DNA from 4 places in the Dickeya lacustris genome. Region 4 is predicted to be linked to each of the others. Evidence: predicted binding sites of a transcription regulator. Region 4 holds the regulator's gene; each other region holds the start of a gene.

Region 1 (3,156 bases), 420 kb from region 4:
CCAAGTGGGCTATCAATTTCTTTATCCAATATAAATCGGGTGTCTTTCTTTGCTCTCGGCGCGGTGGTGCTGTCCATTACCGGGGTTGAAGCGCTATACGCGGATATGGGCCACTTTGGTAAGCTGCCTATTCGTATTGCCTGGTTTTCTGCTGTGTTGCCGTCGTTGGTACTCAACTATTTCGGTCAGGGCGCGTTACTGCTGAAAAACCCGGAAGCTATCAAAAACCCGTTTTTCCTGCTTGCGCCGGATTGGGCTCTGATTCCGCTATTGGTGCTAGCGACGCTTGCGACCATTATCGCCTCTCAGGCGGTGATTTCCGGCGTATTCTCCCTGACGCGCCAGGCGGTTCGGCTGGGATATCTGCCGCCGATGCGCATTGTGCATACCTCGGATATGGAGTCCGGTCAGATTTATATTCCGTTCATTAACTGGCTACTGTATGTGGCGGTCGTGATAGTGATTGTCAGCTTTGAACACTCCAGTAATCTGGCTGCGGCCTATGGTATTGCTGTTACCGGTACGATGGTGCTGACCAGCATCCTGTCTTGTACCGTGGCGGCGAAAAACTGGAACTGGTATCGCTACTTGGTTTGGTTGCTGCTGGCAGCACTACTGACTATCGATTTACCGATGTTCCTGGCGAACGTGGTGAAAATTATTTCCGGTGGTTGGCTGCCGCTGGCGCTGGGGCTGGTGATGTTTGTGATTATGACGACCTGGAAGAGTGAGCGTTTTCGCTTGCTGCGTCGTATCCATGAGCACGGTAACTCTCTTGACGCCATGATTGTCTCGCTGGAGAAAAACCCGCCGGTACGCGTTTCCGGCACGGCGGTGTATTTATCGCGCGCAACGCATGTTATCCCCTTTGCTTTGCTACATAATCTCAAGCATAACAAAGTATTGCATGAGCGAGTGGTGTTGCTGACCATGAGAACGGAAGATGCGCCTTACGTACATAACGCGCGCCGGGTGTCGGTTGAGCAGCTCTCCCCTACCTTCTGGCGTGTGGTTGCAAGCTACGGCTGGCGTGAAACGCCGAACGTTGAAGAGGTGTTCCACCGCTGCTGGCAGGATGGTTTAGCCTGCCAGATGATGGAAACCACCTTCTTCTTGTCAAATGAATCGCTGATGATGGGTAAACGCGCCTGGTATCTGCGGATTCGCGGCAAACTCTTCATGATGCTTAGTCGTAACGCGCTGCGTGCGGCGGATCAGTTTGAAATTCCACCCAATAGGCTGATTGAGCTTGGTATTCAGGTTGAAATTTAAGCTGAATCACTGAGGCGATGCCCGATAAGACGCTCCCGTTTACGGGAGCTTTTTTTTCGCTCTCTCTCCGGGTTTTTGCTACTCGTCTATCCGCGCCGTGCCCTTGCATAACACTAACGAAACGTTTCGATAACGATCACATTTTTATAAGATTGTGATTGCCTTCTGGCGGCCTTTTTCTACACTTATTGTACAAGCGAAACGTTTCGCTAGCAGGGTAAATAAAAATGAAAAAAGGTGCGTTACTGAATTCTGATGTTTCATCCGTGATTTCCCGGTTAGGGCATACCGACCAACTGGTGATTGCCGATGCCGGCTTACCCATTCCAGACACGACGGCGCGTATTGATCTGGCGTTGACCCACAATGTGCCCGGTTTTTTGCAGGTACTGAGCGTGGTAACGGCAGAAATGCAGGTGGAGGCCGCGATTCTGGCGCAGGAGATCATCGAGAAAAATCCGCAACTCCATGACGCATTGTTGAAGCAATTAGCACAACTTGAACAACACCAGGGAAACACCATTTCACTGCATTACGTCAGCCATGAAGAATTTAAACAACAAAGCGGTAAGAGCCGCGCCATTATTCGTACCGGGGAGTGCTCTCCCTATGCGAATGTGATTCTTTGTGCTGGCGTAACCTTCTGAGGTAGCGATGCAACCTTTACTGCAATTGCAAGGCATCACCAAAACCTTTCCCGGCGTGAAAGCGTTATCTGGCGCAGCGCTGAATGTCTATCCGGGTAAAGTGATGGCATTGGTGGGGGAAAATGGCGCCGGTAAATCCACCATGATGAAAGTGCTGACCGGTATCTATCGAAAAGATGCCGGCAGTATTCAGTTCCTCGGCAAAGAGGTCGATTTCAATGGCCCGAAAGCCTCTCAGGAGGCGGGTATTGGCATCATCCATCAGGAACTGAATCTGATTCCTCAATTGACGATTGCGGAAAATATTTTCCTTGGCCGTGAGTTCACCAACCGTTTTGGGCGCATCGACTGGAAACGGATGTACGCGCAAGCCGATACGTTGCTCAAACGACTGAACCTGCGTTATGACAGCCGTCGGTTGGTGGGCGAGCTATCGATAGGCGATCAGCAAATGGTTGAAATAGCCAAGGTGCTGAGTTTTGAGTCGAAAGTCATCATTATGGATGAACCGACAGATGCGCTGACCGATACTGAAACAGCCTCGCTATTTAGCGTTATCAAAGAGTTGCAATCACAAGGGTGCGGGATTGTGTACATCTCTCACCGTCTGAAAGAGATTTTTGAAATCTGTGATGATGTGACGGTGTTCCGTGACGGCCAGTTTATTGGCGAACGCCCGGTCAGCGGGTTACAGGAAGACTCGCTGATTGAAATGATGGTGGGGCGTAAACTCGAAGATCAATACCCTCGATTACATCAAGCGCCCGGCGATGAGCGTTTACGTGTTGATGGGCTCTCAGGCCCTGGGGTGAATAACGTTAGCTTTACGCTACGCAAGGGTGAAATTCTCGGCGTTGCCGGTCTAATGGGCGCAGGCCGTACGGAACTGATGAAAGTGCTATATGGCGCACTTCCTCGCACCCAGGGCAGTGTCTGGCTGGATGGGAAAGAGGTCATACCCCGCACGCCGCAGGATGGGCTTGCCAACGGCATCGTCTATATCTCCGAAGACCGCAAGCGGGATGGCCTGGTGCTTGGCATGTCGGTGAAAGAAAACATGTCGCTGACGGCACTGCGCTATTTCAGTAATGGGATGGGGTCATTGCGCCATGCTGATGAACAGCAAGCTGTGGGCGATTTTATCCGCATGTTCAATATCCGTACCCCCTCTATGCTGCAACCAATAGGGCTGCTGTCCGGTGGGAATCAGCAAAAAGTCGCGATAGCACGTGGCTTA
Region 2 (3,156 bases), 220 kb from region 4:
ACGCTGGGCGCAAAAGCGTTCGACAACGCAGTCATTGCCTACGAACCTGTCTGGGCCATCGGCACCGGTAAATCCGCCACTCCGGCACAGGCACAGGCGGTGCACAAATTTATTCGTGACCATATTGCCAGCCAGGATGCGGCCGTGGCTGAACAAGTGATCATCCAGTACGGCGGTTCCGTCAACGCATCTAACGCGGCAGAGCTGTTCACCCAGCCGGACATTGACGGCGCATTGGTTGGCGGCGCGTCACTGAAAGCAGATGCCTTCGCGGTTATCGTCAAAGCAGCGGCACAAGCCAAAGGGCTGGAATAACTCCCTTGCAGAGGCCGCCGATGCAATGGTGGCCTCGTCAACGGCTCTATATCGGAGCCGTTTTATCACCGCGCGAGTTTCTCCCCATCGTTATTTTTGCAAACGATAAACACCACTAAAACTGACATTCATTCCGCCGCACTCATTATTATCCGCGACAATCAGATGGCCGCTGGTTATGCGCATCACTCCGGCACACTCAAATTCTTTTGCTGGCGTCCCCCATTCCAGCTTATCGCTTGCTGGTCTGGCCGTCTGGGAAAGGCTGCCCATGTGTACAATTTCCTCACCGGAGGAAGACATGCCGCCACGCCAATACGCGCGGCCTTTTATGCGCAGCGTCCCGTTGTTTCCTTGCGCCAGAGTAATAACGTTCTCGCCATTACGCCATGTACCAAGCCAATCGCGGAAAACGGGGGCGGCAGTGGCCTGTTTTTCAACAAGACCTGATTGCAGCCAACCGACAAAGGTACTCTTCTTACCCTGATACCACACGCACGACCAGCCATCACGCTCTTGTGCGACCAGCACGCTATCCCCTTCTATCAGATAGGCTTTTTGCTGACATAACGCCTGATTCGCCGGGCAGCCTTTATCCGTATCATCATCATAGAAATAGGCTTTATTCCCCTCAGAGGCTTTGATTTTGGCACGGGCATACTGCCCGGGGTAATCGGGGAAATAGCCATCACGGCACATCGCCATGTCATAGTCAGACTGAGCCGCCAGACATGGCAATGAGGCCAGCAACACGGCACCCGCTATTATGGTTTTCACGGTATATCCTCCTTCGTCAATACAGGTTTATACCGCGCATGATACCGACGTCTCAGTGCCTGCCCCAATGCCTGGAAGACATAAAAAAACCGGGCAAAGCCCGGTTAAAACATAAGAATCAGACACAACAGACACAAAAGGAGGGCCGTCAATCAAGCCAGGGAGGAGAGGGAGAAGACACCCCGGCCAGGTTTACAACGCATTATTTAAACAGAACCGCATTGCCATGCAGCGTATCGTCGCCCTGAACGGCAGTTATCTGAAAAGATTTAGCACCGGCGGCATCCGCTTTGGCAGCCAGTTTCGCTTGCAGGCTATCCAGCGTGTTGGCAGTAGCAGAAACACTGCCGACTTCCTGGCCCTGTGGGTACTGTACTTCGGTCGCAGCGAAAGAACCTGCAGACAGGGTGCTCAGTACGATGGCAGCAAAAAGAGTTTTCATGTTCATGATAATTTCCTTCATTTTAAATTTTCGTTTGGGTTGTTCGTAAATGACAAGTCAATTATCACATTGGTTACTATTTGCGGTTTCACAAAAAGTGCGATCCATATCACACCCTTATGCAACTAAAATGAAAAATTCATCTTTTCATAGCGTTAGCTAAGGAAATGTTAGTTAAGAAAAGATTAGTTAAGAAAATTTTCGTACCTGACTGAAAACGTCCACCGCAGGCTACTGGCATCTTGGGCTGGCGGCAGAAGGCCTGGCGCAAAGTTTAAGGTGGAGGCTGAGGCTGAGGCTGAGGCGAAGAAGAACAGTCGATGGGGTTTACAGACAAGCGGTATGAAATGCGCCACCGGTCAACACCGGTAACGCAAGGTAACACTGATTGGACGCGATGACACATCATCCCGCCTCAGGGATGGCTCCACATGGAAGGGTAACTTTCTCCCTTATCATTCACCGCCACCACGCGGTAGTAATAGCCGCCGGAAGGGGCAGTCACGTTATCACTGTAGGTATTGGTCGTCACGGTCGCGATAGTCTGATAATTCCCCGCCTCGCTGCCGGAGCGCTGGACAGCGTAACGTGTCGCGCCAGAGGCGGCCGACCACGATAACGTTGTCACCCCTGCGCTGGTTTGTGCTTTGAGGTAGAGCGGGGTCGCCGGTACCGGTGCCGCATCACGGGTACTCTCCAGATACAACACCACACTGCTGCGTGGCGCAACGGTGATGGTGCCGGACTGGGTGCGCTGTGATACCAAATCCTGTGCGGCATTAAAACCAACCGGTGTTTTTAGCGGATAACTGTTGCGGCTACTGACGTTAAGCCCCATCAGGTAGTGGCCAAAGCGTAAGGCATAGAAATCCGCCTTACCCCGGAAGGGATCGCTGACGGAGGCGTCCGATGGCGTCGCACCCAACGGCAGAATCTCTCCGGCATACGCATTGTTGGGCGCATTGGGCGGCACATACTGATTCTGTTCTGGTTTATCTATCATATTGGCGCGGGTATAACTGGTGGTCGCGCGAAAAAGCGGTGTGGTTTCCAGCACGCCGTACTGATCATACCCCGGCGTACTAAAGTGAAAACGCGCCAGAGCATTGATACCCGTCCCCGCTTTAGCCTGCCAGTAAGCGCTTAACCACAGGCGCTCATCACCTTTTTTCAATGCAACGATGGCATTGTCTTCATCCACCCAGGCAAAATCAGGCTGGCCGTCAGTCATCGGCAAACGTGCGCCGCTGTCGCTGGCGGTTTTAATGGTTTGGTAATCAGCAAACACATCCAGCGCTTCAAACGCCGACTCCGCCCCGCTCAGGCTGGCAAAAAACTGCCCATCTTCAAGCATTTGTTTGGCATAACCGATGAGCGTGGCATCGTTACTGGCCGCAGCAACCCGCAACCCTTTTGCCCGTTCATTGGTATTGAGCGAGTCAACATAGGCGATATAACCGGCAAAATTACCGTCACTTTCATGCGCACCGCGCCAGGCCAGTAAGCCTATCGCCTCCATTGCCCGATAATTATTGCCATTCACAACATCGATAGCCGGGCGGCGAAACGGTGCCCGCGCCTTTGCCATTTTCACCATTTGCTGGCGAAAATCATCGCTACCG
Region 3 (3,156 bases), 1.7 Mb from region 4:
AAACAGTTCGTATTGATCCGACAGGGTCTATTACTGTTAATGACGGCGAGCTGATGCGTAGCCTTGCTGTTAAAGGAATCGGACTCATCTACTCTTCCACATTCCACAGCTCACGTGAACTGGCGGCAGGAAGCCTGGAGCCCGCACTGCTTGATCGCTCGCCAGGTAATGATGGCCTTTTTCTCTATTTTTCGAAAGCCGGAAGAAACCAACCCAAATTACGTGCTTTTATTGAGACGTGCTCACGCATAATGAATACTTAAAAATTCATCGTATATTTCCATCGCGTACTTCATGCTTAAAATAATTCAAATTGCAGGAAAAGCCCCCCCTTGTAACGCACTCCGGCGTGCCAAGCCATATTGGCGGAGAGGAAAACTAATCCACCTGCAACGTATATAACGGGCATACACAGACCAATACCCTCTCCACCATTTTCCAGCCGATATTTGTTGTATCGCTTCGGCTACAGGCTTATGGATTTCGATGCTGTTCACGGCAGCAGCGTTTATCAAAATGCTTGAGCCACCAATAGCGATCGGTCACAGATTCACGCCCGCCAATACGCGCACCTGTTAACCACAGGATTGCCCCCATAAAAATCGAAACCAGTTCAACATAGTGCGCGGAACCTGGCAGATTTAACTCCGGCAATTGATTGGCGATTGAATACACAATACCCGCAATCATCAGCACCATGCCAATCCCCATTAACGCATTACCCATTCGCATGGCATTTCTACGTTTCATCGTTCACCTCCAGAAACCCAATGAAAACACAGCGCGTGGCGTCTGCACCCACCTGCTAGCATGGTTTACACGACGGCAGGCTCATCCCTGGAATCATTAAAGCAATCATCAAAAGGCACTCGTTGCGTTTAAAAACCGCTGTTTTACACATTTACAGTATTACTCGCTGGAATAACGAATGCGGTTACTGGTTATTCACTTACAAGCAAAGGGCCTATTATTTGTTCACAGTATAACCAGCTGACGGTAGTAGCTATGCGGGCAGGATCACATGTTGGTGATCAACCGCCCCTGCGTTAAACTAACGCGGTTAAAAAGGGTTTCCAGACAGGTTTGTTGTTTATGTGTCATACCTGTCGCTTCCAACAATTCGAGTGAACGGGCATAACTTATCCGGCGCTCTGCCTTGTGAGTTGTATGAAATAATGAGTGGTATAAAACTGATCGTGGGGCTGGCCAATCCCGGCGCTGAATATGCAGCAACCCGCCACAATGCGGGCGCATGGTACGTTGATCAACTGGCTGAAAATTATCGGCAACCCCTGAAAGAAGAGAGTAAGTTTTTTGGCTACACGGCCCGGTTGTCGGTAGCAGGCAAAGATGTCCGTTTGTTGGTACCTACGACATTTATGAATCTGAGCGGCAAAGCGGTATCCGCGATGGCCTCATTCTACCGCATCGAAGCCGATGAAATTCTGGTCGCGCACGATGAGTTAGACCTGCCCCCCGGCGTTGCCAAACTTAAACTCGGCGGCGGCCACGGTGGCCATAACGGTTTAAAGGATATCGTCAGCAAACTGGGCAATAACCCTAATTTTCACCGTTTACGCATCGGCATCGGTCATCCCGGCGATAAAAATAAAGTTGTCGGCTTTGTGCTTGGCAAACCGCCAGCCAGCGAGCAAGGGCTTATCGATCAAGCGATTGATGAATCGCTACGCTGTACCGATATTTTGATAAAAGAAGATATGATCAAAGCCATGAATCGGCTGCATGCCTTTAAGGCGTCATAGCCTTGATGCAGGTAGATCGAGTTCAACCGCTATTGTGTGTATAATTGGCCTCAGGGCTATTTTTTTCATTCTGACGGGTGTTTTTGCAAAAATAACATATTGCAACCAACACCCGATGATTCGTGATTGCTAAGGTGACATAAACATGGGATTCAAATGCGGTATCGTTGGGCTGCCTAACGTGGGGAAATCTACGCTGTTCAACGCGCTGACCAAAGCCGGTATCGAAGCGGCCAACTTTCCGTTTTGTACCATCGAGCCGAACACCGGCGTTGTGCCGATGCCAGACCCGCGTCTGGACAAACTGGCGGAAATCATCAACCCTCAGCGCGTGGTGCCGACCACCATGGAATTCGTTGACATCGCCGGTCTGGTAAAAGGCGCATCCAAAGGCGAAGGCCTGGGAAACCAGTTTCTGACCAATATCCGCGAAACCGAAGCCATCGGTCACGTCGTTCGCTGTTTTGAGAATGAGAACATCATCCACGTCGCGGGTAAGGTCAGTCCCGCCGATGATATCGACACTATCAACACCGAACTGGCGCTGGCGGATTTAGATACCTGCGAGCGCGCACTGCACCGCGTGCAGAAAAAAGCCAAAGGCGGCGATAAAGACGCAAAAATTGAACAGGCAGCCCTCGAAAAATGCCTGCCTCAGTTGGAAAACGCAGGCATGCTGCGCGCGCTGGATCTGAGCGCGGAAGAGAAAGCCGCTATCCGCTACCTGAGCTTCCTGACGCTGAAACCCACGATGTACATTGCCAACGTTAATGAAGACGGTTTCGAGAACAACCCCTTCCTGGACCAGGTGCGCGACATCGCGGCCAAGGAAGGTTCTGTGGTGGTGCCGGTTTGTGCCGCCGTCGAATCTGATATCGCTGAGTTGGATGATGAAGAACGTGAAGAATTTATGGCGGAATTGGGCCTGGAAGAGCCGGGGTTAAACCGCGTTATCCGCGCTGGCTATGAACTCCTGAATCTACAAACCTACTTCACCGCAGGCGTAAAAGAAGTCCGCGCCTGGACTATCCCGGTTGGCGCCACCGCGCCGCAGGCCGCCGGTAAAATCCATACCGACTTTGAAAAAGGTTTCATCCGCGCCCAGACTATCGCTTATGAAGATTTCATCACATTCAAAGGCGAACAAGGTGCGAAGGAAGCGGGAAAAATGCGCTCAGAGGGTAAAGAGTACATCGTTAAAGACGGCGATGTGATGAACTTCCTGTTCAACGTCTAAATAAACTTTGTTGTCTCATGAGGTTTTATCAAATCTCATGAGACTCACAGAACTCTTTAAAATCCACGCAATTGCGTGGATTTTTCAGTTTATAGTGCCCCACGCCCTATCATGGGAAACCCACCTAAATAAACCCAAATAGTAGGGTATCGCGTT
Region 4 (3,156 bases):
GAGCGAGCAGGAAATTGCCTGTGAGTATGAGAAAAACACCGGCGCGGTGATTGTCGAAGAGTTTCAGCGCCGGGATCTCGACCCGCTGGCCGTACCGGGTGCGGTGATAACCGGGCATGCGCCCTTCTGCTGGGGGAAAAACGCGATGGATGCAGTACACAATGCGCTGGTGCTCGAAGAGGTGGCGGCGATGGCGCTGTCTACCCGCTTGCTTAATCCGACGATTCATATCGATCAGGCGCTTTCTGATAAACACTATTTCAGAAAACATGGCGCGAATGCTTATTACGGCCAGCGTTAAAGCTTATTTATTTTTAACCGGTGGTTATTTTTAAACAGTAGTTATTTTTAAACAATATTTATTTCCAGGCTTTATTATTTTTAAGCTTTATTACGTTTAAACCTTATTGCTTTTATTCATCGACGGTCTGCGCCAGCGACCTGAAATAGTGTATTGAGAACCATTGAAATAAATAGTGGCATCAGGCCACGGGCCGCGCTCGCTCGCAATCCGGTGATTTCACTATTTTCACTCTTGGAGAGGAATCAGTTATGACTAAACCTATGCTGCAAATCGCCCTGGACTCGACTGACCTGGCAACAGCGATTGAGATTGCTGACCGCGTCAGCGGGTTTGTTGAAGTCATTGAGGTAGGCACCATTCTGGCCTTTGCTGAAGGCATGACGGCGGTGCGCACGCTGCGTGAGCGCCACCCCAAACACATTATTGTGTGTGATATGAAAACCACCGATGGCGGCGCTATTTTGGCACGCATGGCATTCTCTGCCGGGGCGAACTGGATAACCGTTTCAGCGGCGGCGCACGTTGCCACTATTGCGGCCTGCAAAAAAGTGGCCGATGAGTTTGGCGGGGAAATCCAGATTGAACTGTATGGCAACTGGAACCTTGATGATGCCCGTCAGTGGGTCGATATGGGCATTACGCAGGCGATTTATCACCGCTCGCGCGATGCCGAGCTCGCCGGGGTCAACTGGACGCATGACGATCTTGGCCGGATGCGCGCGCTGTCTGAGTTGGGGCTGGAGCTGTCAATTACCGGCGGTATTGTGCCGCAGGATATTCATCTGTTTGAGGGGATTAGCGCCAAGACCTTTATTGCTGGCCGTGCGCTGGCGTCTGAGAGCGGTAAAGCGACGGCTGAGGCTCTGCGCACCGAGATCAATAAATACTGGTCGTAACGCGTCGCCCGCGACACTCACCGATACGCAAAATAAGCAGGGCGGCCATTGGCCGCCCTTGCTGATATTAAAAAACCCGTTCAGATGGAAAACGGGCTGACGCCCGATCAGCGCGTGCCGTAAACCACGATGGTTTTACCGTGAGCGGAGATAAGATTCTGGTCTTCCAGCATTTTCAGGATACGACCGACAGTTTCACGGGAACAGCCGACTATCTGGCCTATCTCCTGACGGGTAATCTTGATCTGCATACCATCCGGGTGGGTCATGGCATCCGGTTGTTTGGCCAGATTCAGTAAGGTCTGTGCGATACGCCCTGTGACATCCAAAAATGCCAGATTGCCGACTTTCTGCGAGGTGACTTGCAGGCGACGGGCCATCTGCGAGGAGAGGCGCATCAGAATATCCGGGTTAACCTGGATAAGCTGGCGGAATTTTTTGTAGGAAATTTCAGCGACTTCACAGGCAGTTTTTGCCCGAACCCATGCACTGCGCTCCTGCCCATCTTCAAACAAGCCAAGCTCGCCGATAAAATCGCCCTGATTCAGATAAGACAGAATCATTTCCTTGCCTTCTTCATCCTTAATCAGCACGGCAACCGAGCCTTTTACGATGTAGTAAAGCGTCTCTGCTTTTTCACCCTGATGGATCAGAGTGCTCTTCGATGGGTACTTGTGAATGTGACAATGAGAAAGGAACCATTCGAGAGTCGGGTCTGTTTGCGGTTTGCCGAGAACCATTCGCTGTTATCCTCTGTTGTAATTCACTGCGCAAATCACAGGGCTCAGAGTTCCCTGTACGGCGTGATAACATAGTTATAATTCAAATTCCGTCCTGGCGGAATGACGTCAGGGATGATACGGAGACGGTCTATCAATGACGCCGGTAAACCGATGGCAGTCAGGCAGCAGCCCGACACACACGGGTTTACGTCCTCCGTTTGTAACACAGGTTGAGTGTAGTGTCTCGTGTTGTCTCGCTTCAGCATGATTAAGCTCTGATTATCAGGCTTTTTTGTACATGAGCGGTGCAAAATTTCAAAAATAGTTGATTGAGGGCAAAATTATGCAGGCTCGGGTGAAGTGGGTTGAGGGATTGACGTTTTTAGGTGAGTCCGCATCCGGTCATCAGGTGCTGATGGATGGCAATTCAGGCGATAAAGCGCCCAGCCCGATGGAAATGGTGCTGATGGCAGCGGGCAGCTGTAGCGCCATTGATGTGGTCTCCATACTGCAAAAAGGTCGCCATGACGTAACGGATTGCGAAGTGCGTTTGAGCGCCGAGCGGCGTGAAGAGGCGCCGCGCCTGTTCACCGCTATCAATCTGCACTTTATCGTCACGGGCAACGCGCTATCGGAAAAAGCCGTTGAGCGCGCGGTGTCGCTGTCAGCGGAAAAATACTGCTCGGTGGCGCTGATGCTGGAAAAAGCGGTGCAGATAACGCACAGCCATGAAGTGGTAGCGCAGGGTTAACGCACCGGCTCGCGGCGGCTTCATCGCCGTCGCACCGTGTCAGGCAAGGCCATTACCCGTAATCAGTCGCCGCACCAGCGGTGTCATAATCAGCTCCATCGCCAGCCCCATTTTGCCGCCCGGCACCACCAGCGTATTGATGTGTGAAATAAACGACCCCTGTAGCATCGCCAGCAGATAGGGGTAATCCATGTTGTCCAGCCCCTGAAAATGAATCACCACAAAGCTTTCATCCATTGAGGGAATGGCTTTGGCGGCAAACGGATTCGAGGTGTCAACCGTCGGGACACGCTGAAAGTTGATATGGGTGCGGGAAAACTGCGGGGTGATATAGGTGATGTAATCCTCCATTGAGCGCACCACCGAGTCCATCACCGCTTCGCGCGAATGGCCGCGCTCGTTGATGTCACGCACCAGTTTTTGTATCCACTCCAGATTGACGATAGGCACCACCCCCACCAGCAGGTCAACGTGCTGTGCGAC

Evidence for each region. Region 4 encodes CRP, which controls carbon source genes, mostly activating them, when cyclic AMP is high. Its sites were predicted from a motif close to ATGTGANNNNNNTCACAT; they were not measured.
Region 1: a site for CRP is predicted at 1,397-1,414, ahead of rbsD (D-ribose pyranase). Genes of this name have one in related genera too.
Region 2: a site for CRP is predicted at 1,632-1,649, ahead of bhsA (multiple stress resistance protein BhsA). Genes of this name have one in related genera too.
Region 3: a site for CRP is predicted at 1,006-1,023, ahead of pth (aminoacyl-tRNA hydrolase). Genes of this name have one in related genera too.

The regions. Positions count from the first base shown of each region.
Region 1 covers NZ_CP114280.1:2,547,775-2,550,930, reverse strand. The annotation lists partial or broken gene kup (low affinity potassium transporter Kup) at 1-1,272, shown strand, start outside; gene rbsD (D-ribose pyranase) at 1,500-1,919, shown strand; gene rbsA (ribose ABC transporter ATP-binding protein RbsA) at 1,927-3,156, shown strand, end outside.
Region 2 covers NZ_CP114280.1:2,747,958-2,751,113, reverse strand. The annotation lists partial or broken gene tpiA (triose-phosphate isomerase) at 1-315, shown strand, start outside; gene O1Q98_RS12480 (hypothetical protein) at 406-1,092, opposite strand; gene bhsA (multiple stress resistance protein BhsA) at 1,295-1,540, opposite strand; gene O1Q98_RS12470 (class I SAM-dependent methyltransferase) at 1,950-3,156, opposite strand, start outside.
Region 3 covers NZ_CP114280.1:320,088-323,243, reverse strand. The annotation lists gene O1Q98_RS01495 (LysR family transcriptional regulator) at 1-263, shown strand, start outside; gene ychH (stress-induced protein YchH) at 475-750, opposite strand; gene pth (aminoacyl-tRNA hydrolase) at 1,176-1,763, shown strand; gene ychF (redox-regulated ATPase YchF) at 1,909-3,000, shown strand.
Region 4 covers NZ_CP114280.1:2,972,397-2,975,552, forward strand. The annotation lists gene O1Q98_RS13440 (L-ribulose-5-phosphate 4-epimerase) at 1-301, shown strand, start outside; gene O1Q98_RS13445 (3-keto-L-gulonate-6-phosphate decarboxylase UlaD) at 553-1,200, shown strand; gene crp (cAMP-activated global transcriptional regulator CRP) at 1,308-1,940, opposite strand; gene O1Q98_RS13455 (OsmC family protein) at 2,266-2,673, shown strand; gene O1Q98_RS13460 (phosphoribulokinase) at 2,713-3,156, opposite strand, start outside.